Regions from separate parts of the Staphylococcus sp. M0911 genome, predicted to be linked through region 3. Evidence: a T-box and tRNA genes for the amino acid it is inferred to sense, from the RefSeq annotation. Region 3 holds a T-box; the other regions hold tRNA genes.
What was found. A T-box is a leader RNA that pairs with one kind of tRNA and senses whether it is charged. The one in region 3 lies ahead of ssp1_RS05735 (valine--tRNA ligase), so its partner is inferred to be a tRNA-Val.
Positions count from the first base shown of each region.

Region 1: it encodes a tRNA-Val, which carries the amino acid that the T-box ahead of ssp1_RS05735 (valine--tRNA ligase) is inferred to sense. The anticodon was not compared.
Region 2: it encodes a tRNA-Val, which carries the amino acid that the T-box ahead of ssp1_RS05735 (valine--tRNA ligase) is inferred to sense. The anticodon was not compared.

Region 1 covers NZ_CP022881.1:2,233,961-2,244,442, reverse strand. The annotation lists gene folB (dihydroneopterin aldolase) at 1-11, shown strand, start outside; gene folK (2-amino-4-hydroxy-6-hydroxymethyldihydropteridine diphosphokinase) at 12-491, shown strand; gene lysS (lysine--tRNA ligase) at 824-2,311, shown strand; rRNA gene rrf (5S ribosomal RNA) at 2,707-2,821, shown strand; tRNA gene ssp1_RS10910 (tRNA-Val) at 2,833-2,908, shown strand; tRNA gene ssp1_RS10905 (tRNA-Thr) at 2,916-2,991, shown strand; tRNA gene ssp1_RS10900 (tRNA-Lys) at 2,998-3,070, shown strand; tRNA gene ssp1_RS10895 (tRNA-Gly) at 3,105-3,179, shown strand; tRNA gene ssp1_RS10890 (tRNA-Leu) at 3,187-3,275, shown strand; tRNA gene ssp1_RS10885 (tRNA-Arg) at 3,286-3,362, shown strand; tRNA gene ssp1_RS10880 (tRNA-Pro) at 3,385-3,458, shown strand; tRNA gene ssp1_RS10875 (tRNA-Ala) at 3,473-3,548, shown strand; rRNA gene ssp1_RS10870 (16S ribosomal RNA) at 3,670-5,222, shown strand; rRNA gene ssp1_RS10865 (23S ribosomal RNA) at 5,603-8,523, shown strand; rRNA gene rrf (5S ribosomal RNA) at 8,594-8,708, shown strand; rRNA gene ssp1_RS10855 (16S ribosomal RNA) at 8,936-10,482, shown strand, end outside.
Region 2 covers NZ_CP022881.1:764,553-775,034, reverse strand. The annotation lists gene ssp1_RS03720 (PTS mannitol transporter subunit IIA) at 1-406, shown strand, start outside; gene ssp1_RS03715 (mannitol-1-phosphate 5-dehydrogenase) at 406-1,518, shown strand; gene glmM (phosphoglucosamine mutase) at 1,612-2,967, opposite strand; gene ssp1_RS03705 (CdaR family protein) at 2,995-3,927, opposite strand; gene cdaA (diadenylate cyclase CdaA) at 3,929-4,735, opposite strand; gene rocF (arginase) at 4,863-5,768, opposite strand; tRNA gene ssp1_RS03690 (tRNA-Lys) at 5,869-5,941, opposite strand; tRNA gene ssp1_RS03685 (tRNA-Gln) at 5,945-6,019, opposite strand; tRNA gene ssp1_RS03680 (tRNA-Tyr) at 6,026-6,109, opposite strand; tRNA gene ssp1_RS03675 (tRNA-Val) at 6,131-6,206, opposite strand; tRNA gene ssp1_RS03670 (tRNA-Glu) at 6,212-6,283, opposite strand; tRNA gene ssp1_RS03665 (tRNA-Asn) at 6,285-6,359, opposite strand; rRNA gene rrf (5S ribosomal RNA) at 6,374-6,488, opposite strand; rRNA gene ssp1_RS03655 (23S ribosomal RNA) at 6,559-9,480, opposite strand; rRNA gene ssp1_RS03650 (16S ribosomal RNA) at 9,861-10,482, opposite strand, start outside.
Region 3 covers NZ_CP022881.1:1,159,785-1,170,266, reverse strand. The annotation lists gene radC (RadC family protein) at 1-133, opposite strand, end outside; gene ssp1_RS05745 (prepilin peptidase) at 130-840, opposite strand; gene ssp1_RS05740 (bifunctional folylpolyglutamate synthase/dihydrofolate synthase) at 997-2,262, opposite strand; gene ssp1_RS05735 (valine--tRNA ligase) at 2,274-4,904, opposite strand; T-box leader at 4,947-5,197, opposite strand; partial or broken gene ssp1_RS05730 (DNA-3-methyladenine glycosylase I) at 5,255-5,814, shown strand; gene ssp1_RS05725 (AbrB family transcriptional regulator) at 5,885-6,949, opposite strand; gene hemL (glutamate-1-semialdehyde 2,1-aminomutase) at 7,059-8,345, opposite strand; gene hemB (porphobilinogen synthase) at 8,377-9,351, opposite strand; gene ssp1_RS05710 (uroporphyrinogen-III synthase) at 9,353-10,021, opposite strand; gene hemC (hydroxymethylbilane synthase) at 10,043-10,482, opposite strand, start outside.

The sequences.
Region 1 (10,482 bases), 1.1 Mb from region 3:
AGCGTCATTAAATGGTTAAAGCGTATTTAGGCTTGGGAAGTAATATGGGTGATAGAGCACATCAGTTACAACAAGCTATCCAAATTATCGACCGATTTCAACATATTGATGTTACATCTGTATCTCCTATCTATGAAACAGAGCCAGTTGGTTACACTGATCAACCTCAGTTTCTTAACTTATGTATAGAAATAGAGACAACATTAAAACCTCAAGAATTATTAAAGCGATGTTTAGAAACAGAGCAAGCACTTCACCGTGTAAGGAAGATTCGATGGGGGCCTAGAACGCTAGATGTTGATATTTTACTGTATGGAAATGAAATCATTGAAGAAGATAATCTAATCATTCCTCATCCGAGAATGGTTGAACGCGCTTTTGTGCTTATTCCATTGAATGATATTGCATCGAAACATATTGAACCCCGTTCCCAAAGATTGATTGAAAATTTAGTAACAGCAGATAGTACTGTTAAAAGATATATGTCTTAATGAGTAACGAAGAGATTGATGATGTGAGACACTACATAGTGACTTAAATTATTTAATTCTAGTTGTTTTTTTAAATAGATTAAGGTTTAACAGTTAAAGGCAAAGAAGTAAATACTTTATTAGAACATTGCCGTTTAGTAAAATGAGATGGTGGGAAGATAGATGTTATGAAAAGATTTAACACGCTTCTTGGCATCGTTATATTTAGAGTGGACGATAGAGGGAATAAGAGTGTCTCTAAGAACAAGAGAAATGATTGATATACCTAAACATTTCTAACAAAATGTATAAAATAAATAATTGAAAAACAAGAAGCAAAAGGAGAGAAAGTTATGTCAGAAGAAATGAATGACCAAATGCAGGTGCGCCGCCAAAAACTACAAGAATTAAGAGATTTAGGAATTGATCCATTTGGTCAAAGATACGATCGTTCTGCTTCAGCAGCAGAATTAAAATCAGCTTGGGACGAATTCTCAAAAGAAGAATTACATGAAAAAGAAGAAGAAAGTCATGTTGCGATAGCAGGTCGTATTATGACTAAACGTGGAAAAGGTAAAGCAGGATTTGCACATGTTCAAGACTTATCAGGACAAATTCAAATTTATGTTAGAAAAGATCAAATTGGAGAAGAACAATTTGATTTATGGAAACATGCCGATTTAGGGGATATTGTCGGTGTTGAAGGTGTAATGTTTAAAACTAATACTGGTGAATTATCGGTTAAAGCGAAATCATTTACACTATTAACTAAAGCTTTAAGACCATTACCAGATAAATTCCACGGATTACAAGATATAGAACAACGTTATCGTCAACGTTATTTAGATTTAATTACAAATCAAGATAGTACACGAACATTTATTAATCGTAGTAAAATCATTCAAGAAATGCGTAATTATCTAAATCAAAAAGGTTTCTTAGAAGTAGAAACACCAATGATGCATCAAATCGCTGGAGGGGCTGCTGCTAGACCATTTGTGACACACCATAATGCATTAGACGCTACTTTGTATATGCGTATAGCTATCGAATTGCATTTAAAACGTTTAATCGTAGGCGGATTAGAAAAAGTATACGAAATTGGTCGCGTATTCCGTAATGAAGGCGTATCTACACGACATAACCCTGAATTTACAATGATTGAATTGTATGAAGCATATGCAGATTACCATGATATAATGGATTTAACAGAATCAATGGTTAGACATATTGCTCAAGAAGTACTTGGATCAGCTAAGGTTCAATATAATGGAACTGAGATTGATTTAGAATCATCATGGAAAAGATTACACATTGTTGATGCAGTTAAAGAAGCTACAGGTGTAGATTTCTATAATGTGAAATCTGATGAAGAAGCTAAAGCATTGGCAAAGGAACATGGAATTGAAATTACTGACAATATGAAATATGGTCATATTTTAAATGAATTCTTTGAGCAAAAAGTAGAAGAGACATTAATTCAACCAACATTCATATATGGTCATCCAATTGATATATCACCGTTAGCTAAGAAAAATCCGGAAGATCCTAGATTTACAGATAGATTTGAATTGTTTATCGTAGGAAGAGAACATGCTAATGCCTTTACTGAGCTTAATGACCCTATCGATCAAAAAGAACGTTTTGAAGCTCAATTAGTTGAAAAAGAGCAAGGTAATGATGAAGCACATGAAATGGATGAAGATTATATCGAAGCATTAGAATATGGTATGCCTCCTACAGGTGGTCTAGGAATCGGAATTGATAGATTAGTTATGTTATTAACTGATTCACCATCAATTAGAGACGTATTATTATTCCCTTATATGAGACAAAAATAATATATCGATAAACACCAATCACAATTGTGATTGGTGTTTTTATGTAATCTAATTGTTGAAAAAGTGAGATGAAATTAATTTTTTTCTTAAATAAATGTTACTTTTGATAAGTAAAAGTAACTTATTTACTGATAGAAAGTAATAATACCTATAGTTTAGGAAAGTGATATGTGGTAGAATAGATCAAGTGGAAAAGACGTAGGAATTGAAATTCCGTCTTTCGAAAAAAATGAAAATAATCTGTTGACTTTCTTAAGTAAATGAAGTAATATATAAAAGTCGTCAAAAACACGTAGTTTGGTTAACGAAATGTAAAATTAATTTTAACAAAGTGTAAAATTAACTATTGAAATGTTGTTAACAAACGTGTATTATTAATAAAGTAAGTTAATTTGTCTGGTGGCAATAGCAAAGAGGTCACACCTGTTCCCATGCCGAACACAGAAGTTAAGCTCTTTAGCGCCGATGGTAGTCGGACTAACGTTCCGCTAGAGTAGGACGTTGCCAGGCAATAGATAACAGGAGAATTAGCTCAGCTGGGAGAGCATCTGCCTTACAAGCAGAGGGTCGGCGGTTCGAACCCGTCATTCTCCACCATTTAATAGCCGGCCTAGCTCAATTGGTAGAGCAACTGACTTGTAATCAGTAGGTTGGGGGTTCAAGTCCTCTGGCCGGCACCATCTTTTGAGCCATTAGCTCAGTTGGTAGAGCATCTGACTTTTAATCAGAGGGTCAGAGGTTCGAATCCTCTATGGCTCATTACGATTTTATTTATAATTTTAAGCGAAATAATGCAGAAGTAGTTCAGCGGTAGAATACGACCTTGCCAAGGTCGGGGTCGCGGGTTCGAATCCCGTCTTCTGCTCCATTATTTTGCCGGGGTGGCGGAACTGGCAGACGCACAGGACTTAAAATCCTGCGGTGAGAGATCACCGTACCGGTTCGATTCCGGTCCTCGGCACCATCTTTAATAAGCGCCCGTAGCTCAACTGGATAGAGCGTTTGACTACGGATCAAGAGGTTATGGGTTCGACTCCTATCGGGCGCGCCATTTTAAAGAACATAACTACATACGGGAAGTAGCTCAGCTTGGTAGAGCACTTGGTTTGGGACCAAGGGGTCGCAGGTTCGAATCCTGTCTTCCCGACTTCTTAAAAAAATGGGGGCTTAGCTCAGCTGGGAGAGCGCCTGCTTTGCACGCAGGAGGTCAGCGGTTCGATCCCGCTAGTCTCCACCATTATTTATTTCAACAATGAACATTGAAAACTGAATGACAATATGTCAACGTTAATTCCAATAATGTAACGAAAGTTACAACAATTAATTTAGTTTTATGAGCTAATCAAACATCATAATTTTTTATGGAGAGTTTGATCCTGGCTCAGGATGAACGCTGGCGGCGTGCCTAATACATGCAAGTCGAGCGAACAGATAAGGAGCTTGCTCCTTTGACGTTAGCGGCGGACGGGTGAGTAACACGTGGATAACCTACCTATAAGACTGGGATAACTTCGGGAAACCGGAGCTAATACCGGATAACATATTGAACCGCATGGTTCAATAGTGAAAGGCGGCTTTGCTGTCACTTATAGATGGATCCGCGCCGTATTAGCTAGTTGGTAAGGTAACGGCTTACCAAGGCAACGATACGTAGCCGACCTGAGAGGGTGATCGGCCACACTGGAACTGAGACACGGTCCAGACTCCTACGGGAGGCAGCAGTAGGGAATCTTCCGCAATGGGCGAAAGCCTGACGGAGCAACGCCGCGTGAGTGATGAAGGTCTTCGGATCGTAAAACTCTGTTATCAGGGAAGAACAAATGTGTAAGTAACTGTGCACATCTTGACGGTACCTGATCAGAAAGCCACGGCTAACTACGTGCCAGCAGCCGCGGTAATACGTAGGTGGCAAGCGTTATCCGGAATTATTGGGCGTAAAGCGCGCGTAGGCGGTTTTTTAAGTCTGATGTGAAAGCCCACGGCTCAACCGTGGAGGGTCATTGGAAACTGGAAAACTTGAGTGCAGAAGAGGAAAGTGGAATTCCATGTGTAGCGGTGAAATGCGCAGAGATATGGAGGAACACCAGTGGCGAAGGCGACTTTCTGGTCTGTAACTGACGCTGATGTGCGAAAGCGTGGGGATCAAACAGGATTAGATACCCTGGTAGTCCACGCCGTAAACGATGAGTGCTAAGTGTTAGGGGGTTTCCGCCCCTTAGTGCTGCAGCTAACGCATTAAGCACTCCGCCTGGGGAGTACGACCGCAAGGTTGAAACTCAAAGGAATTGACGGGGACCCGCACAAGCGGTGGAGCATGTGGTTTAATTCGAAGCAACGCGAAGAACCTTACCAAATCTTGACATCCTTTGACTGCTCTAGAGATAGAGTTTTCCCCTTCGGGGGACAAAGTGACAGGTGGTGCATGGTTGTCGTCAGCTCGTGTCGTGAGATGTTGGGTTAAGTCCCGCAACGAGCGCAACCCTTAAGCTTAGTTGCCATCATTAAGTTGGGCACTCTAAGTTGACTGCCGGTGACAAACCGGAGGAAGGTGGGGATGACGTCAAATCATCATGCCCCTTATGATTTGGGCTACACACGTGCTACAATGGACAATACAAAGGGCAGCTAAACCGCGAGGTCAAGCAAATCCCATAAAGTTGTTCTCAGTTCGGATTGTAGTCTGCAACTCGACTACATGAAGCTGGAATCGCTAGTAATCGTAGATCAGCATGCTACGGTGAATACGTTCCCGGGTCTTGTACACACCGCCCGTCACACCACGAGAGTTTGTAACACCCGAAGCCGGTGGAGTAACCATTTATGGAGCTAGCCGTCGAAGGTGGGACAAATGATTGGGGTGAAGTCGTAACAAGGTAGCCGTATCGGAAGGTGCGGCTGGATCACCTCCTTTCTAAGGATATATTCGGAACATCTTCGTAGAAGATGAAGGAATAACATTGACATATTGTATTCAGTTTTGAATGTTTATACAGCATTCAACATATCTTCTTTTTCAAAGAAAGCGATTCGCAGACAATGCGTTGAGTTACTTTAAAGCGGAGTTTACTAGAGTAAATGGGTATTTAAAGTAATGATAACAAAGCAGTATGCAAACGCTTGACTAGAAATAGAACTTGTACATTGAAAACTAGATAAGTAAGTAAAATAGATTTTACCAAGCAAAACCGAGTGAATTAGAGTTTTAAAGCTTGAATTCATAAGAAATAATCGCTAGTGTTCGAAAGAACACTCACAAGATTAATAACGCGTTTCCTGTAGGATGGAAACATAGATTAAGTTATTAAGGGCGCACGGTGGATGCCTTGGCACTAGAAGCCGATGAAGGACGTTACTAACGACGATATGCTTTGGGGAGCTGTAAGTAAGCGTTGATCCAGAGATTTCCGAATGGGGAAACCCAACATGAGTTATGTCATGTTATCGATATGTGAATACATAGCATATCAGAAGGCAGACCCGGAGAACTGAAACATCTTAGTACCCGGAGGAAGAGAAAGAAAAATCGATTCCCTGAGTAGCGGCGAGCGAAACGGGAAGAGCCCAAACCAACAAGCTTGCTTGTTGGGGTTGTAGGACACTCTATACGGAGTTACAAAAGTATATATTAGACGAATCATCTGGAAAGTTGAATCAAAGAAGGTAATAATCCTGTAGTCGAAAATATATACTCTCTTGAGTGGATCCTGAGTACGACGGAGCACGTGAAATTCCGTCGGAATCTGGGAGGACCATCTCCTAAGGCTAAATACTCTCTAGTGACCGATAGTGAACCAGTACCGTGAGGGAAAGGTGAAAAGTACCCCGGAAGGGGAGTGAAAGAGAACTTGAAACCGTGTGCTTACAAGTAGTCAGAGCCCGTTAATGGGTGATGGCGTGCCTTTTGTAGAATGAACCGGCGAGTTACGATTTGATGCAAGGTTAAGCAGCTAATGTGGAGCCGTAGCGAAAGCGAGTCTGAATAGGGCGTTTAGTATTTGGTCGTAGACCCGAAACCAGGTGATCTACCCTTGGTCAGGTTGAAGTTCAGGTAACACTGAATGGAGGACCGAACCGACTTACGTTGAAAAGTGAGCGGATGAACTGAGGGTAGCGGAGAAATTCCAATCGAACTTGGAGATAGCTGGTTCTCTCCGAAATAGCTTTAGGGCTAGCCTCAAGTTATGATTATTGGAGGTAGAGCACTGTTTGGACGAGGGGCCCTTCTCGGGTTACCGAATTCAGACAAACTCCGAATGCCAATCAATTTAACTTGGGAGTCAGAACATGGGTGATAAGGTCCGTGTTCGAAAGGGAAACAGCCCAGACCACCAGCTAAGGTCCCAAAATATATGTTAAGTGGAAAAGGATGTGGCGTTGCCCAGACAACTAGGATGTTGGCTTAGAAGCAGCCATCATTTAAAGAGTGCGTAATAGCTCACTAGTCGAGTGACACTGCGCCGAAAATGTACCGGGGCTAAACATATTACCGAAGCTGTGGATTGTCCGTAGGACAATGGTAGGAGAGCGTTCTAAGGGCGTCGAAGCATGATCGCAAGGACATGTGGAGCGCTTAGAAGTGAGAATGCCGGTGTGAGTAGCGAAAGACGGGTGAGAATCCCGTCCACCGATTGACTAAGGTTTCCAGAGGAAGGCTCGTCCGCTCTGGGTTAGTCGGGTCCTAAGCTGAGGCCGACAGGCGTAGGCGATGGATAACAGGTTGATATTCCTGTACCACCTAGTATCGTTTTAAACGATGGGGGACGCAGTAGGATAGGCGAAGCGTGCTATTGGATTGCACGTCCAAGCAGTAAGACTGAGTGTTAGGCAAATCCGGCACTCATAAGGTCAAGCTGTGATGGGGAGAGGAAATTGTTTCCTCGAGTCGTTGATTTCACACTGCCAAGAAAAGCCTCTAGATAGATAACAGGTGCCCGTACCGCAAACCGACACAGGTAGTCAAGATGAGAATTCTAAGGTGAGCGAGCGAACTCTCGTTAAGGAACTCGGCAAAATGACCCCGTAACTTCGGGAGAAGGGGTGCTCTTTAGGGTTAACGCCCAGAAGAGCCGCAGTGAATAGGCCCAAGCGACTGTTTATCAAAAACACAGGTCTCTGCTAAACCGTAAGGTGATGTATAGGGGCTGACGCCTGCCCGGTGCTGGAAGGTTAAGAGGAGTAGTTAGCTTCTGCGAAGCTACGAATCGAAGCCCCAGTAAACGGCGGCCGTAACTATAACGGTCCTAAGGTAGCGAAATTCCTTGTCGGGTAAGTTCCGACCCGCACGAAAGGCGTAACGATTTGGGCACTGTCTCAACGAGAGACTCGGTGAAATCATAGTACCTGTGAAGATGCAGGTTACCCGCGACAGGACGGAAAGACCCCGTGGAGCTTTACTGTAGCCTGATATTGAAATTCGGCACAGCTTGTACAGGATAGGTAGGAGCCTTTGAAACGTGAGCGCTAGCTTACGTGGAGGCATTGGTGGGATACTACCCTAGCTGTGTTGGCTTTCTAACCCGCACCACTTATCGTGGTGGGAGACAGTGTCAGGTGGGCAGTTTGACTGGGGCGGTCGCCTCCTAAAAGGTAACGGAGGCGCTCAAAGGTTCCCTCAGAATGGTTGGAAATCATTCATAGAGTGTAAAGGCATAAGGGAGCTTGACTGCGAGACTTACAAGTCGAGCAGGGTCGAAAGACGGACTTAGTGATCCGGTGGTTCCGCATGGAAGGGCCATCGCTCAACGGATAAAAGCTACCCCGGGGATAACAGGCTTATCTCCCCCAAGAGTTCACATCGACGGGGAGGTTTGGCACCTCGATGTCGGCTCATCGCATCCTGGGGCTGTAGTCGGTCCCAAGGGTTGGGCTGTTCGCCCATTAAAGCGGTACGCGAGCTGGGTTCAGAACGTCGTGAGACAGTTCGGTCCCTATCCGTCGTGGGCGTAGGAAATTTGAGAGGAGCTGTCCTTAGTACGAGAGGACCGGGATGGACATACCTCTGGTGTACCAGTTGTCGTGCCAACGGCATAGCTGGGTAGCTATGTATGGACGGGATAAGTGCTGAAAGCATCTAAGCATGAAGCCCCCCTCAAGATGAGATTTCCCAACTTCGGTTATAAGATCCCTCAAAGATGATGAGGTTAATAGGTTCGAGGTGGAAGCGTGGTGACACGTGGAGCTGACGAATACTAATCGATCGAAGACTTAATCAAAATTTATGTTTTGCGACGCAAAATCATTTTACTTACTATCTAGTTTTGAATGTATAATACATTCCATTTGTCTGGTGACAATGGCAAGGAGGTCACACCTGTTCCCATGCCGAACACAGAAGTTAAGCTCCTTAGCGCCGATGGTAGTCGGACTAACGTTCCGCTAGAGTAGGACGTTGCCAGGCAATACCTATATTTGGCCGTGAGGTCATTTTTTTGTGAGGTATATACGATAAAAATTATTTATAAAAAGTTGTTGACTTTCGAGTTAATAAAGCGTATAATTAATTCTTGTCGGTAAAAGAAATGAACATTGAAAACTGAATGACAATATGTCAACGTTAATTCCAATAATGTAACGAAAGTTACAACAATTAATTTAGTTTTATGAGCTAATCAAACATCATAATTTTTTATGGAGAGTTTGATCCTGGCTCAGGATGAACGCTGGCGGCGTGCCTAATACATGCAAGTCGAGCGAACAGATAAGGAGCTTGCTCCTTTGACGTTAGCGGCGGACGGGTGAGTAACACGTGGATAACCTACCTATAAGACTGGGATAACTTCGGGAAACCGGAGCTAATACCGGATAACATATTGAACCGCATGGTTCAATAGTGAAAGGCGGCTTTGCTGTCACTTATAGATGGATCCGCGCCGTATTAGCTAGTTGGTAAGGTAACGGCTTACCAAGGCAACGATACGTAGCCGACCTGAGAGGGTGATCGGCCACACTGGAACTGAGACACGGTCCAGACTCCTACGGGAGGCAGCAGTAGGGAATCTTCCGCAATGGGCGAAAGCCTGACGGAGCAACGCCGCGTGAGTGATGAAGGTCTTCGGATCGTAAAACTCTGTTATCAGGGAAGAACAAATGTGTAAGTAACTGTGCACATCTTGACGGTACCTGATCAGAAAGCCACGGCTAACTACGTGCCAGCAGCCGCGGTAATACGTAGGTGGCAAGCGTTATCCGGAATTATTGGGCGTAAAGCGCGCGTAGGCGGTTTTTTAAGTCTGATGTGAAAGCCCACGGCTCAACCGTGGAGGGTCATTGGAAACTGGAAAACTTGAGTGCAGAAGAGGAAAGTGGAATTCCATGTGTAGCGGTGAAATGCGCAGAGATATGGAGGAACACCAGTGGCGAAGGCGACTTTCTGGTCTGTAACTGACGCTGATGTGCGAAAGCGTGGGGATCAAACAGGATTAGATACCCTGGTAGTCCACGCCGTAAACGATGAGTGCTAAGTGTTAGGGGGTTTCCGCCCCTTAGTGCTGCAGCTAACGCATTAAGCACTCCGCCTGGGGAGTACGACCGCAAGGTTGAAACTCAAAGGAATTGACGGGGACCCGCACAAGCGGTGGAGCATGTGGTTTAATTCGAAGCAACGCGAAGAACCTTACCAAATCTTGACATCCTTTGACTGCTCTAGAGATAGAGTTTTCCCCTTCGGGGGACAAAGTGACAGGTGGTGCATGGTTGTCGTCAGCTCGTGTCGTGAGATGTTGGGTTAAGTCCCGCAACGAGCGCAACCCTTAAGCTTAGTTGCCATCATTAAGTTGGGCACTCTAAGTTGACTGCCGGTGACAAACCGGAGGAAGGTGGGGATGACGTCAAATCATCATGCCCCTTATGATTTGGGCTACACACGTGCTACAATGGACAATACAAAGGGCAGCTAAACCGCGAGGTCAAGCAAATCCCATAAAGTTGTTCTCAGTTCGGATTGTAGTCTGCAACTCGACTACATGAAGCTGGAATCGCTAGTAATCGTAGATCAGCATGCTACGGTGAATACGTTCCCGGGTCTTGTACACACCGCCCGTCACACCACGAGAGTTTGTAACACCCGAAGCCGGTGGAGTAACCATTTATGGAGCTAGCCGTCGAAGGTGGGACAAATGATTGGGGTGAAGTCGTAACAAGGTAGCCGTATCGGAAGGTGCGGCTGGATCACC
Region 2 (10,482 bases), 400 kb from region 3:
CTTTATCAATGTATCAGTAGGTAGTCAAAACGAAGCAATCGAAAAAGCAGGACAAGCTTTAGTAGATAGTGGTGCTGTAACAGAAAACTACATCCAAGCAATGAAAGATCGTGAAGATGTCGTATCTACATTTATGGGCAATGGCTTAGCTATACCACATGGTACTGAAGAAGCTAAAGGAAACGTTATCCAATCTGGATTAAGCTTATTACAAATTCCTGAAGGCGTAGATTGGAATGGCGAAGAAGTTAAAGTCGTAGTTGGTATTGCTGGTAAAGATGGAGAACATTTAGACCTATTATCTAAAATCGCGATTACTTTCAGTGAAGAAGAAAATGTAGAGCGTATTATCAATGCTAAATCTGCTGACGAAATCAAACAAGTCTTTGAGGAGGCTGATGCATAATGAAAGCAGTACATTTTGGTGCCGGTAATATCGGTCGTGGTTTTATTGGTTATATCTTAGCAGATAATAATATTAAAGTTACATTTGCAGATGTTAACGAAGACATTATTAATGCTTTACAAAAAGAGCATGAATACGACGTTATTTTAGCAGATGAGTCTAAAACAACTACACGTGTGAACAATGTTGATGCGATTAACTCAGCTAAACCGTCTGATGAATTAAAACAAGCTATTTTAGAAGCTGATTTAATTACTACTGCAGTTGGTGTTAATATCTTACCAATTATCGCTAAATCATTTGCACCATATTTAAAAGAAAAAGAAAATCATGTTAATATCGTTGCATGTGAAAATGCAATAATGGCAACAGACACACTTAAAAAAGCTATCTTAGATATCACTGGCCCTCTAGGCGATCATATTCACTTTGCAAACTCTGCAGTTGATAGAATCGTTCCATTACAAAAAAATGAAAATATTTTAGATGTTATGGTAGAACCGTTCTTCGAGTGGGTAGTCGAAAAAGACGCTTGGTATGGTCAAGAGTTAGATCATATTAAATACGTTGATGATCTAACACCTTATATCGAAAGAAAATTATTAACAGTAAATACAGGTCATGCATTTTTAGCATATGCAGGATATAATGATAATAAGGCAACAGTATTAGATGCCGTTCAAGATAGTACGATTGAAGCAGGTTTAAGACGTGTATTAGCTGAAACAAGCGAATATATTACTCGTGAATTTGATTTCACTAAAACTGAACAATCACAATACGTAGAAAAAATTATCGAACGTTTCAATAACCCACATCTTTCTGATGAAGTTACTCGCGTAGGTCGCGGAACACTACGTAAAATTGGACCGAAAGATCGTATCATCAAACCATTGAATTATTTATATGAACATAATTTAGAAAGAGATGGCTTGGTTAAAGCAGCTGCCCTACTTTTAAAATATGACGACAAAGCTGATCAAGAAACAGTTGAGAAAAATAATTATATTCATGAAAATGGTATTAAAGCCTTCTTACAAACATATGCTAAAGTTGAAGGACCATTAGCTGAAGAAATTGAAAAAGAATATAATGAACTAGTTGCAAAATAAGATATTTAAAGAACCAGAAACTACTGTTTCTGGTTCTTTTTGTAATATAAAAAACACATGCCACATTTAATTTGTGACATGTGCTCTTATCATTTATTTATCTAAACCCATCTTGTCTTCGACTACATCGGCAATTTGTTGTGCAAATCTTTGTGCATCTTCGTCAGTTGATGCTTCTACCATCACACGTACTAAAGGTTCTGTACCTGAAGGACGCACTAAAATTCTACCTTCACCATTCATTTCCACTTCAACTTTAGTCATTACTTCTTTAACATCAATATTTTCTTCAACACGATATTTATCAGTTACTCTCACATTGATTAGTGATTGCGGATAAGTTTTCATTTGTGAAGCTAATTCACTCAATGATTTACCTGACATTTTAACGATAGCTGCAAGTTGCACACCTGTTAATAATCCGTCGCCTGTTGTATTATAATCCATTAAAACAATATGACCTGATTGTTCGCCACCAAGATTATAATTGCCACGTCTCATTTCTTCAACCACGTAACGATCGCCGACTTTTGTTTTATTAGATTGGATACCTTCATTCTCTAATGCTTTATAGAAACCTAAATTACTCATAACTGTTGAAACAATCATATTATTATTTAGTTCTTGATTCTTGTGCATTTCTTGGCCAATGATGAACATAATTTGGTCACCATCAACGATATGTCCTTTTTCATCTACAGCAATGATTCTGTCACCATCACCATCAAATGCTAATCCAAAATCTGCTCCAGTTTCAAGTACTTTTTCTGCAAGTGCTTGAGGATGTGTAGAACCACATTCCTCATTGATATTATAGCCATCAGGACTACAGCCTACTGTTTCAGTATCCGCCTCTAAATCACCGAATAAGAATGGTGCTAATGATGATGTAGATCCATTGGCACCATCTAAAACTATTTTCATGCCTTCTAAATTCACATCTACTGTTGATTTTAAATAACTTAAATATTTTTGTGCACCTTCAAAATAATCTGAGTAATGAACGATATCAGTACCAACTGGTCTTGGAAGACTTGGTTCATCTTGATCTAATAGTGCTTCTATTTCTTCTTCTTGATCATCAGAAAGTTTAAATCCATCAGAACCAAAGAATTTAATACCATTATCAGCAACTGGGTTATGTGATGCCGAAATCATAACACCTAGTCCTGCGTCCATTTCTCTAGTTAAATATGCAACACCTGGAGTAGAAATAATACCTAAACGCATGACTTCTGCACCAATAGAAATTAACCCTGCAATTAATGCAGATTCTAACATTTCACCAGAGACTCTTGTATCCCTTCCTACAAGTACCCTAGGATTTTTTTCACCTTTATTATGTGCTAGTACATAGCCACCATATCTACCTAATTTAAATGCTAGTTCTGGTGTTAACTCTTCGTTTGCGACACCTCTGACACCGTCAGTACCAAAATATTTTCCCATGATTTACTCTCCTTTTATTTCTTTCAATTATTTAACCGTAATATAAGCCTTTGTTTCTTCAGGTTCAACCTTACTTACATTCTTAGGCAAATTAAATTTCACTGTCTTTTCAGTTGATTCTGAAATATGATCTAAATCAACTTCAGCTGTGATATTATCTATACCCTGTAAGTCTTCTCTACTACCATAAATCTCTACTTCATCATCATCTAATTTAATATGATCAACTTTTTTATTACCATCTAAATTTCCAGTAGTCTTAGTATTAACCTTAACTTTTTTACTAAAAGGCTTAACAGACACTTTCAAATCAACTTGTCCTGGGTTAATTGATACGTTTAATTTATTTAAATCTTTATCGTAAGCATTAACATCTGCAACATCTTTCGTATCTTTACTAATCTTAGTTGCATTTTTATATGTTGCTTTTAAGTAAGCAATTTGATTCAATTGTTCTTCTCCACCTGTAACTTTAACTGTCTCAGGTGAAATTTGTTGTTTATCTATTTTATATTCATTTGAAATATCGCTTTGACTTACATCCGGTTGAACATGCATCGTCTTAGTCGTTTTCTTTTCCAATGTAATATTGGCTGCTTTAGGTTTTACATTGTAATTAATACCATTACTTATTCCTTTAACTTGGAATTTTTCATGATATTTACCAGCTTTTTCACCAGATAAATCAACCACTACTTTTAAGTCATCTGGACTTTCAATTTTTAATAATTTAGATTGTGGCCCTGAAATGTTCACATCTACAGTATCTGGAACATGAGTTGCATGTAAATCTTTATGGTTATAAACTACTTCCACTGGAACATCTTGGATTGTCTTTGTTGATTTCTGTGAAATATCATCTGAATTAAATATGTTACCAAAAACATTATTAACAGATAAGAAGAAAAATATTGCTAAAATAAGTGCAACGAATCTTAACCCCCACTTACTCTCTAACATATTAATTCACACCTTTCTTTTGAAAGTGTGTGCCAAACCAATGCTCAGCTAGTAATTCTTCAAACACTTCATTTGAAATATCTCGTCTTAGTTTACCATCAAATGTTACTGACACATCACCTGTCTCTTCAGAAACAATAACTGTAAAAGCATCTGATACTTCTGAAATACCTACTGCTGCTCTGTGTCTAGTACCTAAACTTTTTGAAATTTTAACACTATCTGATAAAGGTAAATAACTAGCGGCTGCTGCTATTTTTGTTCCTTGAATGATCATAGCACCATCATGTAAAGGTGTATTAGGTATAAATACATTGGTTAATAATTCTTGAGAAATTTTAGAATCCATAGGAATTCCAGTTTCAATATAATCCTGTAAACCTGTCTCTTTCTCAAACACTATTAACGCACCTATACGACGCTTAGCCATATACTGAACCGCTTTAGATACAGATTGGATTAACTTCTCTTCATCTTTAGTATAGGCATTTGTATAACGTTTCAAGAAACTTCCTCTACCTAATTGTTCAAGCGCTCTTCGAATCTCAGGTTGGAAAATAACTATTAAAGCAAGTACACCCCATTGAATTACGATATCGAACAATTTAGAAGTCGCAGTCAAATTTAGCATTTTACTGATTTGTTGACCGATTACTATAACAACAATACCTTTTAATAATTGTATTGCCTTAGTTCCTTTAAAAACTGTAATAAGTAAGTAAAGGACATACCACACAATCAATAAATCGAGGACACTAGTTATGACTTTCAAAGTACTGAAATTTTGAAAAAAATTGGAAAAATCCATAACATCTCCTCCGATAACATTTTCCATATCATCCATTATATCAATCATTAGAACACGTGTCATATGAACGGTGAGAAAAATGAAAAAAACTTGCATGTCAAAACACATGCAAGTTGCAATAATTATTTTATAATAATGTTTCTCCGAAAAATGTCCCAAGTAATGAAACTGCTTGTTCAGCTGTACTATTATGTAAATCAATTAATGGATTAACTTCAACCAAATCCATTGATGTAATCATATTACTTTCATGAAGTAATTCTAAAGCAAAATGGCTTTCTCTATAACTTAACCCACCTAATACTCTTGTTCCTGTTCCTGGTGTTTCAGTTGGATCTAAGGCATCGACATCTAATGATAAATGTAACCCATCAACATTTCTTGATTTCAAATAACTTAAAGTATCATTAATAACTGTTTCGATTCCAAGTTTATCTATATCTGCCATAGTATAAGTTTTAATGTTTTGTGCTTTGATATACTCACGTTCACCTTTATCCAAATCTCTCATACCAATTAAAACTATATTTTCAGGTTTAAGTTTAGGTTGACTATTATTTAAATTAACAAGATCACTTGGACCATCACCTAATAATATTCTTAGTGGCATCCCATGTATATTTCCTGATGGTGACTCTTCAGGTATATTCAAATCTCCATGAGCATCATACCAAATTACACCAAGATTTTCATAGTGTTTACTAATACCAGAAATTGAACCTACCGCTATAGAATGATCTCCACCTAAAACTAATGGAAATCTATGATTTACTATCGTTTGTTCAACTTTTTCGCTAAGTACATTTGAGACGCTTATAATTTCATCATAATTTCTCAAGCCTTGTTGCTCAGAATTAAACTTTTTCAAATCTATAGCAGGAACGTCTATATTGCCAATATCTTGAACATTCATACCTAAATTTTCTAATCTTTCCTGTAATCCTGCATATCTTATAGCATCTGGACCTAAATTCACACCTAATTTTCTTTGGCCAAATGTCGAAGGTGCCCCAATAATATCTATGTTCTTCATTAATATATCCACCTCTTTTTATCATGTTATTTATAGAATAATGTATCCGCTTACATAAAACAACATAAAAAAACATCTTTCCGAAGAAAGATGTTAAGAGTGAGCCATAGAGGATTCGAACCTCTGACCCTCTGATTAAAAGTCAGATGCTCTACCAACTGAGCTAATGGCTCTTATGGCTGGGCTAGCTGGATTCGAACCAGCGCGTGACGGAGTCAAAGTCCGTTGCCTTACCGCTTGGCTATAGCCCATTAAGATGGTGGAGGGGGGCAGATTCGAACTGCCGAACCCGAAGGAGCGGATTTACAGTCCGCCGCGTTTAGCCACTTCGCTACCCCTCCAGCATATTTAATTAAAATCAATGGTGGAGAATGACGGGTTCGAACCGCCGACCCTCTGCTTGTAAGGCAGATGCTCTCCCAGCTGAGCTAATTCTCCATAAATGACTCCTACGGGACTCGAACCCGTGTTACCGCCGTGAAAGGGCGGTGTCTTAACCGCTTGACCAAGGAGCCATGGCTCCACAGGTAGGACTCGAACCTACGACCGATCGGTTAACAGCCGATAGCTCTACCACTGAGCTACTGTGGAATAATTATATATTTGCCTGGCAACGTCCTACTCTAGCGGAACGTTAGTCTGACTACCATCGGCGCTAAGGAGCTTAACTTCTGTGTTCGGCATGGGAACAGGTGTGACCTCCTTGCCATTGTCACCAGACAAATGGAATGTATTATACATTCAAAACTAGATAGTAAGTAAAATGATTTTGCGTCGCAAAACATAAATTTTGATTAAGTCTTCGATCGATTAGTATTCGTCAGCTCCACGTGTCACCACGCTTCCACCTCGAACCTATTAACCTCATCATCTTTGAGGGATCTTATAACCGAAGTTGGGAAATCTCATCTTGAGGGGGGCTTCATGCTTAGATGCTTTCAGCACTTATCCCGTCCATACATAGCTACCCAGCTATGCCGTTGGCACGACAACTGGTACACCAGAGGTATGTCCATCCCGGTCCTCTCGTACTAAGGACAGCTCCTCTCAAATTTCCTACGCCCACGACGGATAGGGACCGAACTGTCTCACGACGTTCTGAACCCAGCTCGCGTACCGCTTTAATGGGCGAACAGCCCAACCCTTGGGACCGACTACAGCCCCAGGATGCGATGAGCCGACATCGAGGTGCCAAACCTCCCCGTCGATGTGAACTCTTGGGGGAGATAAGCCTGTTATCCCCGGGGTAGCTTTTATCCGTTGAGCGATGGCCCTTCCATGCGGAACCACCGGATCACTAAGTCCGTCTTTCGACCCTGCTCGACTTGTAAGTCTCGCAGTCAAGCTCCCTTATGCCTTTACACTCTATGAATGATTTCCAACCATTCTGAGGGAACCTTTGAGCGCCTCCGTTACCTTTTAGGAGGCGACCGCCCCAGTCAAACTGCCCACCTGACACTGTCTCCCACCACGATAAGTGGTGCGGGTTAGAAAGTCAACACAGCTAGGGTAGTATCCCACCAATGCCTCCACGTAAGCTAGCGCTCACGTTTCAAAGGCTCCTACCTATCCTGTACAAGCTGTGCCGAATTTCAATATCAGGCTACAGTAAAGCTCCACGGGGTCTTTCCGTCCTGTCGCGGGTAACCTGCATCTTCACAGGTACTATGATTTCACCGAGTCTCTCGTTGAGACAGTGCCCAAATCGTTACGCCTTTCGTGCGGGTCGGAACTTACCCGACAAGGAATTTCGCTACCTTAGGACCGTTATAGTTACGGCCGCCGTTTACTGGGGCTTCGATTCGTAGCTTCGCAGAAGCTAACTACTCCTCTTAACCTTCCAGCACCGGGCAGGCGTCAGCCCCTATACATCACCTTACGGTTTAGCAGAGACCTGTGTTTTTGATAAACAGTCGCTTGGGCCTATTCACTGCGGCTCTTCTGGGCGTTAACCCTAAAGAGCACCCCTTCTCCCGAAGTTACGGGGTCATTTTGCCGAGTTCCTTAACGAGAGTTCGCTCGCTCACCTTAGAATTCTCATCTTGACTACCTGTGTCGGTTTGCGGTACGGGCACCTGTTATCTATCTAGAGGCTTTTCTTGGCAGTGTGAAATCAACGACTCGAGGAAACAATTTCCTCTCCCCATCACAGCTTGACCTTATGAGTGCCGGATTTGCCTAACACTCAGTCTTACTGCTTGGACGTGCAATCCAATAGCACGCTTCGCCTATCCTACTGCGTCCCCCCATCGATTAAAACGATACTAGGTGGTACAGGAATATCAACCTGTTATCCATCGCCTACGCCTGTCGGCCTCAGCTTAGGACCCGACTAACCCAGAGCGGACGAGCCTTCCTCTGGAAACCTTAGTCAATCGGTGGACGGGATTCTCACCCGTCTTTCGCTACTCACACCGGCATTCTCACTTCTAAGCGCTCCACATGTCCTTGCGATCATGCTTCGACGCCCTTAGAACGCTCTCCTACCATTGTCCTACGGACAATCCACAGCTTCGGTAATATGTTTAGCCCCGGTACATTTTCGGCGCAGTGTCACTCGACTAGTGAGCTATTACGCACTCTTTAAATGATGGCTGCTTCTAAGCCAACATCCTAGTTGTCTGGGCAACGCCACATCCTTTTCCACTTAACATATATTTTGGGACCTTAGCTGGTGGTCTGGGCTGTTTCCCTTTCGAACACGGACCTTATCACCCATGTTCTGACTCCCAAGTTAAATTGATTGGCATTCGGAGTTTGTCTGAATTCGGTAACCCGAGAAGGGCCCCTCGTCCAAACAGTGCTCTACCTCCAATAATCATCACTTGAGGCTAGCCCTAAAGCTATTTCGGAGAGAACCAGCTATCTCCAAGTTCGATTGGAATTTCTCCGCTACCCTCAGTTCATCCGCTCACTTTTCAACGTAAGTCGGTTCGGTCCTCCATTCAGTGTTACCTGAACTTCAACCTGACCAAGGGTAGATCACCTGGTTTCGGGTCTACGACCAAATACTAAACGCCCTATTCAGACTCGCTTTCGCTACGGCTCCACATTAGCTGCTTAACCTCGCATCAAATCGTAACTCGCCGGTTCATTCTACAAAAGGCACGCCATCACCCATTAACGGGCTCTGACTACTTGTAAGCACACGGTTTCAAGTTCTCTTTCACTCCCCTTCCGGGGTACTTTTCACCTTTCCCTCACGGTACTGGTTCACTATCGGTCACTAGAGAGTATTTAGCCTTAGGAGATGGTCCTCCCAGATTCCGACGGAATTTCACGTGCTCCGTCGTACTCAGGATCCACTCAAGAGAGTATATATTTTCGACTACAGGATTATTACCTTCTTTGATTCAACTTTCCAGATGATTCGTCTAATATATACTTTTGTAACTCCGTATAGAGTGTCCTACAACCCCAACAAGCAAGCTTGTTGGTTTGGGCTCTTCCCGTTTCGCTCGCCGCTACTCAGGGAATCGATTTTTCTTTCTCTTCCTCCGGGTACTAAGATGTTTCAGTTCTCCGGGTCTGCCTTCTGATATGCTATGTATTCACATATCGATAACATGACATAACTCATGCTGGGTTTCCCCATTCGGAAATCTCTGGATCAACGCTTACTTACAGCTCCCCAAAGCATATCGTCGTTAGTAACGTCCTTCATCGGCTTCTAGTGCCAAGGCATCCACCGTGCGCCCTTAATAACTTAATCTATGTTTCCATCCTACAGGAAACGCGTTATTAATCTTGTGAGTGTTCTTTCGAACACTAGCGATTATTTCTTATGAATTCAAGCTTTAAAACTCTAATTCACTCGGTTTTGCTTGGTAAAATCTATTTTACTTACTTATCTAGTTTTCAATGTACAAGTTCTATTTCCAGTCAAGCGTTTGCATACTGCTTTGTTATCATTACTTTAAATACCCATTTACTCTAGTAAACTCCGCTTTAAAGTATCTCAACGCATTGTCTGCGAATCGCTTTCTTTGAAAAAGAAGATATGTTGAATGTTGTATAAACATTCAAAACTGAATACAATATGTCAATGTTATTCCTTCATCTTCTACGAAGATGTTCCGAATATATCCTTAGAAAGGAGGTGATCCAGCCGCACCTTCCGATACGGCTACCTTGTTACGACTTCACCCCAATCATTTGTCCCACCTTCGACGGCTAGCTCCATAAATGGTTACTCCACCGGCTTCGGGTGTTACAAACTCTCGTGGTGTGACGGGCGGTGTGTACAAGACCCGGGAACGTATTCACCGTAGCATGCTGATCTACGATTACTAGCGATTCCAGCTTCATGTAGTCGAGTTGCAGACTACAATCCGAACTGAGAACAACTTTATGGGATTTGCTTGACCTCGCGGTTTAGCTGCCCTTTGTATTGTCCATTGTAGCACGTGTGTAGCCCAAATCATAAGGGGCATGATGATTTGACGTCATCCCCACCTTCCTCCGGTTTGTCACCGGCAGTCAACTTAGAGTGCCCAACTTAATGATGGCAACTAAGCTTAAGGGTTGCGCTCGTTGCGGGACTTAACCCAACATCTCACGACACGAGCTGACGACAACCATGCACCACCTGTCACTTTGTCCCCCGAAGGGGAAAACTCTATCTCTAGAGCGGTCAAAGGATGTCAAGATTTGGTAAGGTTCTTCGCGTTGCTTCGAATTAAACCACATGCTCCACCGCTTGTGCGGGTCCCCG
Region 3 (10,482 bases):
CAATACTAGAACATCCCTTTCTACCTGTATTAATAAGTATTGCTAATAATTCTGAGTTTGATAATGATGCAGCGCCATTGGACACTAATCGTTCACGTGGTTTCTCCGAATTAGCCATTTCTTTAATCCTCAAAAAGGAACACCTCCCATTATTTCCGTCAATGATGGATAAAAGGATGAAACAAAAACAAAAGATAAAAAGATAAATGGAATTAGAGGAACATATTTAATATTGTGGTTGAAAAATATTTTAATAATAATGCTTAATATGCCACCAATCATAAAAGTGAAAAGAAAAAGGTAAAACATGAAGTTTATTGGTAAGAATAAAGATAGAATGTTAAATAGAAGGATATCACCATAACCGATATAACGATACATTAAAATAAAGAATAGGTGACTAATAATAAATGTAAGGAGAAAAGTATTTAGAAAGATTGGAGTCGTAAATAATAAAACAGTTGTGAAGATCATTAAGAAAATTAAGCTAATACAATAATCTTCAATATCATTAATTGACATAACCATTAAAAACAGAAAAGTCGTTAAATAAAACTGAGGATTGATATTAATTAATTGGTAATAAATAAGCAATATTGGAAGTATCGCAAGTAACTCACCTATCAAATAACTATATTTTAAAGGTTGCTTACAACATCTCGACTTACCTTTTAAAATAAGGAAACTAAAAATTGGAATGAAATCATAATATTTTAATTTGCTTTTACAATAATCACATTTGGATCTTAATTTTAAGTATCGCTTATCGAAGTGATCATTTGCAGAAAGTTGATATAAAAAGCTAAATAATATCGAGGATACATATGTATAAATAAGCATGACTACTCCTTTCAAAGGAATTATATCACAACATTAAAATAAATACATATTATCATTTTTTTATGATTATAGGTGAAATAAGGTCCATAATTAACAAAACAGCCAAGATTTCTAATTTTTTTAGAAACCTTGGCTTTATTTTTTGAATATTATTAGTTAATCAAAATTTGTTTTAGATTTAACTTCGCTAATAAAATATAAACTACCTGTGATAATTAGACCTTTTCCATCATAATTCTCTAAAAATTCTACATAATCATCTACTAGCTCAACGTTATCTCTATTGATATTTTCTGCTATTTCTTCTTTTGATAAGGCTTTTGGAAAATCAAAATCAGTGATATAAAAGTGAGACGCAATGTCTTCCAATTTGTTTAACATGTCACAAATAGGTTTCCCTTTAATTGCAGAGAATAATATATCAATTTGATCACGACCATAATATTGTTTAATCGTATCAATTAATGCGTCTACACTTTCATTATTATGCGCACCATCAATTATCATTAATGGATGTTCTTTGACTTGTTCAATTCTACCTATCCAATTGACTGACTCAATACCATCTATCATTTTATTGAAATCAAGTTCTATAATTCCAGCTTCGTTTAATTCAATTAATGCTGTTATAGCTAATGATGCATTTTCTTTTTGATGTTCACCCAACATATTTAAAATAATTGTTTCAAGTTCGTAATCTTTATATCTATAAGTAAATTCATCATCTTGAGAAACTACTATAATTTCTCTATCTAACTCAATAGGTGTTGCATTTTGTTCTACTGCATAGTCTCTAATATATTTTAAAGCATCTTCATTTTTCACTGAATAAATAACTGGTGTATTAGGTTTAATGATATCGCCTTTGTCTTTGGCTATATCTAAATAGGTGTTGCCTAAAATATCAGTATGATCTAAACCTATACTTGTTAAAATAGACATAATTGGATTAAATACATTGGTTGAATCGTTTTTAATACCTAAGCCCGCTTCAATAATAACAAAGTCAACAGGGTGTATTTCACCAAAGTATAAAAACATCATTGTAGTAATAATTTCAAACTCTGTTGCATTCCCTAACTCAGTTTCAACTTCTAACGATTCACTTACTGGTTTAACACGAGAAACTAACTCAACAATTTCATCATTTGAAATGGGATATCCATTTAAACTAATACGTTCATTAAAAGTTTCAATAAATGGAGAGGTAAAAGTACCAACTTCATAGTTATTTTCAACCAATGCGGCTCTTAAATAAGCTACTGTCGATCCTTTTCCATTTGTACCGCCTACGTGTATGCCTTTAATATGTTGCTGTGGGTTATTTAGTTTTTCTAGCATCCATTCCACACGTTTAACGCCTGGTTTGATGCCAAACTTAGTTCTTTCATGTATCCAATACAAGCTATCTAGGTAATTCATGATACATACTCCTATGCTTTTAATTGTTCAATTCTTGCTTTAACACCATCATACTTTTCTTTGTAATGTTTTTGTTTTTCTTTTTCTTCATTAATAATTTTTTCAGGTGCTTTATTGACAAAGTTTTCATTGGCCAATTTCTTATCCACACGGTCTAATTCACTCTGTAATTTATCTAATTCTTTTTCTAAACGTGCAATTTCTTTATCCATATCAATTAAACCTTCTAAAGGTAAGATGACTTTACCTGCTAACACTACAGATGTCATTGCTTTCTCAGGAATGGCTATATCAACATTGATTGTCAATTCACTAGGATGACAGAATCGTTCAATATAATCAGCATTATCTGTTAATGTTGATTGAATATTACTATCTTTAGCCTGAATCATAATAGGAATGGCTTTAGATAATGGTGTATTAACTTCTAATCGAGATTGTCTAATTGATTTGATAATTTCAACTAATTGTTGCATTGTTTGCTTACTATCATCAAACATAAGTTCCTTATCTACTGTTGGCCAAGATGCTTGAACAATTGTTTCGCCTTCATGAGGTAAACTTTGCCAAATTTTCTCTGTTACAAATGGCATAAATGGATGTAACATTCTCATAATACGATCTAACACATAACTTAATACAGAACGTGTCGTTTGTTTTTGGTCTTCATCCTCGCCATTCATAGGTATTTTACTCATTTCAATATACCAATCACAGAATTCATCCCAAATGAAGTTATATAGTGCTCGACCCACTTCACCAAACTCATATTTATCACTTAAATCTGTAACTGTAGCGATTGTTTCATTTAGACGCGTTAATATCCATTTATCTGCTAAAGATAAGTTTCCTGATAAATCAATATCTTCTACATTAAAATCTTCCCCAATATTCATTAAACTAAATCTTGCTGCATTCCATATTTTGTTAATGAAATTCCATACTGATTCAACCTTTTCAGTTGAGTAACGTAAATCTTGTCCAGGTGCAGAACCTGTGGCAAGGAAGTATCTTAAACTATCAGCACCATATTCATCAATAACATCCATAGGATCCACACCGTTACCTAAAGATTTACTCATTTTTCTACCGTCTTCCGCTCTAACTAATCCATGTAACAGAACATCATTAAATGGTCTACGGTCTGTGAACTCTAATCCTTGGAATATCATACGTGCAACCCAGAAGAAAATAATATCATAGCCTGTTACTAATGCATTAGTTGGGAAGTAACGTTTGAAATCTTCTGCATCTACATCTGGCCAACCTAGAGTTGAGAATGGCCATAAAGCACTTGAGAACCAAGTATCTAAAACATCTTCATCTTGAGTCCAATTTTCTATATCTTCTGGTGCATTTTCACCTACGTAGACTTCGCCAGTTTCATTGTGATACCAAGCAGGAATTTGATGCCCCCACCAAAGTTGTCTTGAAATTGTCCAATCTCTGATTTCTTCCATCCATCGATTAAATGTATTTTCAAATCTAGGTGGGTAAAAATCAATACGATCATCGGTTTTTTGATTATCTAAAGCACGTTGTGCTAAAGGTTTCATTTTAACAAACCATTGTGTAGATAAATAAGGTTCTACTACTGCACCAGAACGTTCAGAATGACCAACAGAATGCATATGTTCCTCAATCTTAATAACCAAACCTTGTTCTTTTAAGTCTTCAACTAATTGTTTACGACATTCAAAACGCTCAAGTCCCTCATATTTACCAGCATGATGATTCATGTGACCTTTTTCGTCCATAACGATAATGTTTTCTAATTGATGACGTTGACCAATTTCAAAGTCATTAGGGTCATGTGCCGGCGTTACTTTCATAGCACCCGAACCAAAGTCGATATCTACATATTCATCTGCTAATATAGGTAATTCTCTACCAACAATTGGTAATATCACCTTTTTGCCAATAACATCTTTGTATCTCTCGTCATTTGGGTTAACAACAATAGCTGTATCACCTAACATCGTTTCTGGGCGTGTTGTAGCGATTTCAATATATCCATCTCCATCAGCATATGGATATTTAAAATGATAAAATGCACCTTGTACATCTTCATGAATCACTTCAATATCAGATAAAGCCGTACGAGCTTGAGGATCCCAGTTGATTATACGTTCGCCTCTATAAATAATACCTTTGTTATAAAGATCAACAAATACTTTTTTAACAGCTTTACTTAAACCGTCATCCAAAGTAAAACGTTCTCTACTGTAATCTAAACCTAACCCTAATTTAGCCCATTGTTTACGAATGAAGGACGCATATTCTTCTTTCCAATCCCAAGCTTGTTCTAAGAATTTTTCACGACCAATATCATGACGTGAAATACCTTGTTCATTTAGTTTAGCTTCTACTTTAGCTTGTGTAGCGATACCAGCGTGATCCATACCAGGTAAATATAAAGTGTCAAAACCTTGCATACGTTTCATGCGTGTAATGATATCTTGTAATGTTGTATCCCAAGCATGACCTAAATGTAATTTACCAGTTACATTTGGTGGTGGAATAACGATTGTATATGTTTCTTTATTAGTGTCTTCTGATGGTTTGAAATAACCATTTTTTACCCATTCATCATATCTTCCAGCTTCTACTTCGCGTGGATTATATTTCGGCTTCATTTCCATAAAGTAAATCCTCCTCAAAAATAAAAAACACCCATCCTATATACATAGGACGGATGTTCCGTGGTACCACCTATATTCAAGAAAGTAGTTAGTCTGTATATGTCTCAACCTTCTACTTTCGAGCACTCTAGAATTTGATTAACGCTCAAACACGCTTTTGCCTACTCTTTTCTTCGTTCAATCAGCAAAAGGACTAAGTGGGCTACCTTCAGTAGTAATTATTGTGTATTTTCACCAACCATACACTCTCTAAAAAATAATTAAAACCTACTCTTCCCAAATGTTATATTCATTTACTTAATTATAGTATAATGGAAATTCGCATAAGTCAATCTATTAGGAGGAATTTTATGAACCCTTGTGCCTTTGGTACCAAAGATCCAATTTATATAGAATATCATGATCAAGTTTGGGGTCAACCGATGTACGATAGTAAAGATTTATTTAAACTATTGGCTCTAGAATCTCAACATGCTGGTCTATCTTGGCTTACGATACTAAAAAAGAAATCCGCTTATGAAGAGGCATTTTATCAGTTTGAACCTAAAAAGATAGCGGCAATGACTGAACAAGATGTCGACAACTTAATGACATTTCCTAATATTGTCCATCACAGAAAGAAATTAGAGCTATTATTGCACAAGCGAAAGGTTATTTAGAAATTGAGAAGGATTATGGTAGTTTCAGTACGTTTTTATGGTCTTATGTTGATGGTAAACCTATCGACATGGGATATGTAAAGCCTGAAGATCGTATTACGGTAGATGACCGTGCTAAAGCAATTTCCAAAGATTTAAAAAAATATGGTTTTAAATTCCTAGGACCCGTAACAGTATTTTCATTCTTAGAGGCAGCTGGATTATATGATGCGCATTTAAAGGATTGCCCTCAAAAACCAAAACATGATTAAAATTTAAAAGACGTATATCATAGCTTTCTCAATAAGCATTTGATATACGTCTTTTAATTCTATTAAATATTTACGACCGTTTAGCTCTATATTTCAAAAAGTAATTAATTAATGGTGCGATTAAAAACAAAATAAAGAAGATTCTAAATATATGATAACTCGATATCATAGCCACATCTGCACCTGTTTCAATCGCAACTAATACTATTTGACTCATACCACCTGGTGCTGCACCTAAAAACAACTCGTTGATTGAATCATGTGTAAAGAAATGTAAGATACAAACCATTACGAAAGCACTTAATATAAGCATTATATTTTGAAACGCAATCGCTACGGCTATTCTACCTTTCAAGTCTGAAAGCAAACGAGCAATCTGTAACCCTATTCGAATCATATACACTACTTGTGCTGATGCTAGTAACCAATTATCTAATGCAAATGTTATATCAGTCGTAATATTCCAAATGATTAAGACTATAATTGGTGCCAATAATTGTTTTGTTGGAAAATTGATCTTAGCCATTATCCAATAAACTACAATGATTGCTAACACAAGAAATATAAATTGCCAAATGTTTAAAATATCAGTTAACGGTTTCGCTTTAACTATTGGTTCTCCGCTACTATGATCATTTTGAAAGAAATATGAAATTAAAGGTACTAAAATAACAACGAAAATAATTCTTGATGTTTGTGTTAAACTAACAACTAAAATATTCGCCTTTTTATCTTCCTCTGCCATGACTAACATTTGGCTTAAAGCACCCGGAATGACACTTAGTACAGCTGTTTCGGTATTTACATCTGCAATCTTCTTAAATAATAATGCGATTAATAGTGCTAATACGAGCAAAAGAACTGATACAAGAATAATTGTTAACCAACTTGCTTGAATATCTTTTATGACAGTTCTAGTGAATGTTGATCCTATTTGAACACCTAAACAAATCAACCCAATTTGACTGATCCAAAACGGCCATTTAATGTTTAATTTAAATATTTTTATACATATTATAGCCGCTATAATGGGCCCGAACATAAAAGGTAATAATATATGTGATACCTTTAATAGCAAACTTATAAAAATGGATAATGCTAATATAATTAGGTTATTTCTATTTATTATTTTCATACGCACACTACCTTTTATAAATGTGTGAAATGATGTGAAATTTACTTATATAAATTAAGAGCCTGGGTATAATGAGATATCCCAGGCTAAAATATCATTAATTTAATTTTTATTTTACAATACGACTTAATGAATTATCAAATGCTTGAATTGTTTTTTCAATATCTTCTTGAGTATGCGCCGTTGATAAGAAAGTGCCTTCAAATTGAGATGGTGGTAAGAATACGCCTTCTTTTGCCATTTCTCTATACATCTCACTAAATAATTTCAAGTCACTTTTATTGGCTTGTTCAAAGTTTGTGACTGGCCCTTCATTTAAGAAATAACCAATCATTGAGCCAGCTCTATTAACAGTGATAGGAACTTGATGCTTAGCAAAGACTTCTTTTAATCCTTTTTCAAGTAAATCTCCAAGTTCATTAAAATAATCATATGATTCAGGTGTCAATTGACTAAGTGTTTCATATCCACTTGTCATTGCTAATGGATTACCTGATAAAGTACCTGCTTGATAAATATTGCCTACTGGTGCAATATGGTCCATAATCTCTTTTTTACCGCCAAACGCTCCAACAGGTAAACCACCACCTATTACTTTGCCTAAACATGTTAAATCTGGTGTGACACCAAAATAACCTTGGGCACAGTTATAACCAACTCTAAAGCCAGTCATAACTTCATCAAAAATCAATAAAGAACCGTATTCATTAGTAATGTCTCTTAATCCTTGTAAAAAACCTTCCACAGGTGGCACTACACCCATATTACCAGCAACTGGTTCAACAATAACTCCAGCGATATCATCACCATATTTTTCAAAAGCCAAACGTAATGAATCTAAATCATTATATGGCACAGTTATTGTATTTTTAGCAATGCCTTCAGGTACACCAGGTGAATCAGGTAAACCTAATGTTGCCACACCTGAGCCAGCTTTAATTAATAATGAATCGCTATGTCCGTGGTAACAGCCTTCAAATTTAACAATTTTATTGCGTCCAGTATAACCACGCGCTAATCTTAATGTATCTAATGTAGCTTCTGTGCCTGAAGATACCATTCTAACTTTTTCAATTGAAGGTACTCTATCAATTACTAATTGTGCTAGTTTATTTTCTTGTAATGTAGAGGCACCAAAACTAGTGCCATTATCCACTGCCTTATGAAGATTTTCGATAACTTGTTTATTTTTATGCCCTAAAATAAGCGGCCCCCAACTTAACACATAATCAATATATTCATTACCGTCAATATCATATATTTTTGAACCTTCTGCATGATCCATAAAAATTGCAGGTGTGTCCACTGATTTAAAAGCACGTACTGGACTATTTACACCGCCAGGCATTAAATCTTCAGCAATTTCCATTGCTTTAATTGATTTTTCATATCCCATAAATGTTGCCTCCTCTTTATTATCCTCTTTGTTATTTATCTAAATAATGACAAATATCTTTAGCAAAATAAGTAATAATCATATCTGCACCGGCACGTTTCATTGAAACCATTTGTTCCATCACAATCTTTTCTTCATCAATCCAACCATTTAATGCAGCAGCTTTTGTCATACTATATTCACCACTAACATTGTATGCAACAACAGGAATATTAGTATGATTTTTAACATCTCTAACGATATCTAAATAACTTAAAGCAGGTTTAACAATCATCATGTCACAACCTTCTTTTAAGTCACTTTCAAGTTCTCTCAATGCCTCTAAACGGTTGGCAGGATCCATTTGATATGTTTTTCGATCGCCGAAAGAAGGCGCTGAATCAGCAGCGTCTCTGAATGGCCCAAAGAAACTTGAAGCATATTTAATACCATAACTCATGATTGGTACATTTTGATAACCGGCATCATCAAGTCCTTGTCTAATTTCAGTAACAAATCCATCCATCATATTACTTGGTGCAATGATATCTGCACCTGCTTCTACTTGAGAAATTGCTGTTTTGACTAGTAATGGTAATGATTTATCGTTATCTACATCATGTGTGTGGTCGTCAATCACACCACAGTGACCATGATCAGTATATTCACATAGACATGTGTCAGCAACAATCAATAAGTCACTATACATTTTTTTAGCAATGCGTGTTGCTTCTTGCACTACTCCATTATGATCATATGCACCAGAACCAACATCATCTTTATCGTTTGGTACACCAAAGAACATAATTGCTCTAATACCTAAGTCATACGCTTCTTTAATTTCATTGTGTAATAAATTTAAACTGATTTGATATACGCCAGGTAATGATTTGATTTCAGTTTTAACATCATCTTTTTCAACTACAAAAATTGGGTAAATTAAATCTTCTTTTCTTACATGTGTTTCGCGAACCATGTCTCTCATTGTTTGAGAAGAACGAAGTCTTCTATGTCTATCAAATTTCATTTTAGTCCCTACTTTCTACTACTTTGTCTATCAATGACTCTAACGTTTGTTTATTTGCAACAATAGCTGGTTGATTATATGAATGTAGTGTATTTGCTGTTTGCTTGCCTATTGCAAAATAGTAATCAAACTTAGGTATTGGGTCTTCATTAAAATAATAACGTACTGAAGATGAACTTGAAAATGTTAATGCATCAATTTTGTTATTAAAAATTAATGATTTAACTTCATCTATATGTTTGTAATGTGGTACTGGCTCGTACAAATCAATTTTAACAACATTATTATTACGAGCTAATGTATCTCTCAATAGAGGCCGTGCTTGTTTACTAGAAGGTATTAATATTCTTTGATTATATTTTTGAAATTGATTAATCAACCCTTCTTGTGAGTAATCTTGTGGAATTAAATCTACAGGAATTTTTAATGCACGACAATATTGAGCCGTTTTTTCACCAACAACTGCAATTTTTTTGAAATTAACAACATGCATATAAGGTAAAAAGAACTTAACCGCGTTTTTAGACGAAAAAATAAGCCAGTCATAGTTATCTTTTAACAAACGCGAATCAAATTCAAGTGGTTTTATATCTATAAATGGTTTGTGAATAATCGTAACCAAATCACTTTGAATTTTACTTGTTTGCGTCATAACTACAACTGGTTTCATTTTAAATAGTCACCTCGAAGATTATTGTTCTTCATTTAATTTTCTAATAATTTCATATGCGCCTTGTTCTTTTAGAACACGACTTACTTCTTTACCTAATTCTGTTGGAGATTCGCCAATAGCTGTATGTTCATATCGTTCTGTTCCATCAGGTGTCATAATTAGTCCAGTAAATTCGATTTGCTGTTGACTATTAATTGTTGCATATCCACCAATTGGTACTTGGCAACTTCCATCCATTTCGGCTAAAAATGTTCTTTCTGCTGTAACGCATTTTTCAACATCTTTATTATGAACCTCTTTCAATAGTTCTAATAATTCTTCATCATCACTTCTGCATTCAATACCAAGTGCACCTTGACCGATAGCTGGTAGTAAAATATCTTTATCTAAATAGGTTGTTACGATATCATCAGACCAACCCATTCGTCTTAAACCAGCTGCTGCTAGGATAATAGCAT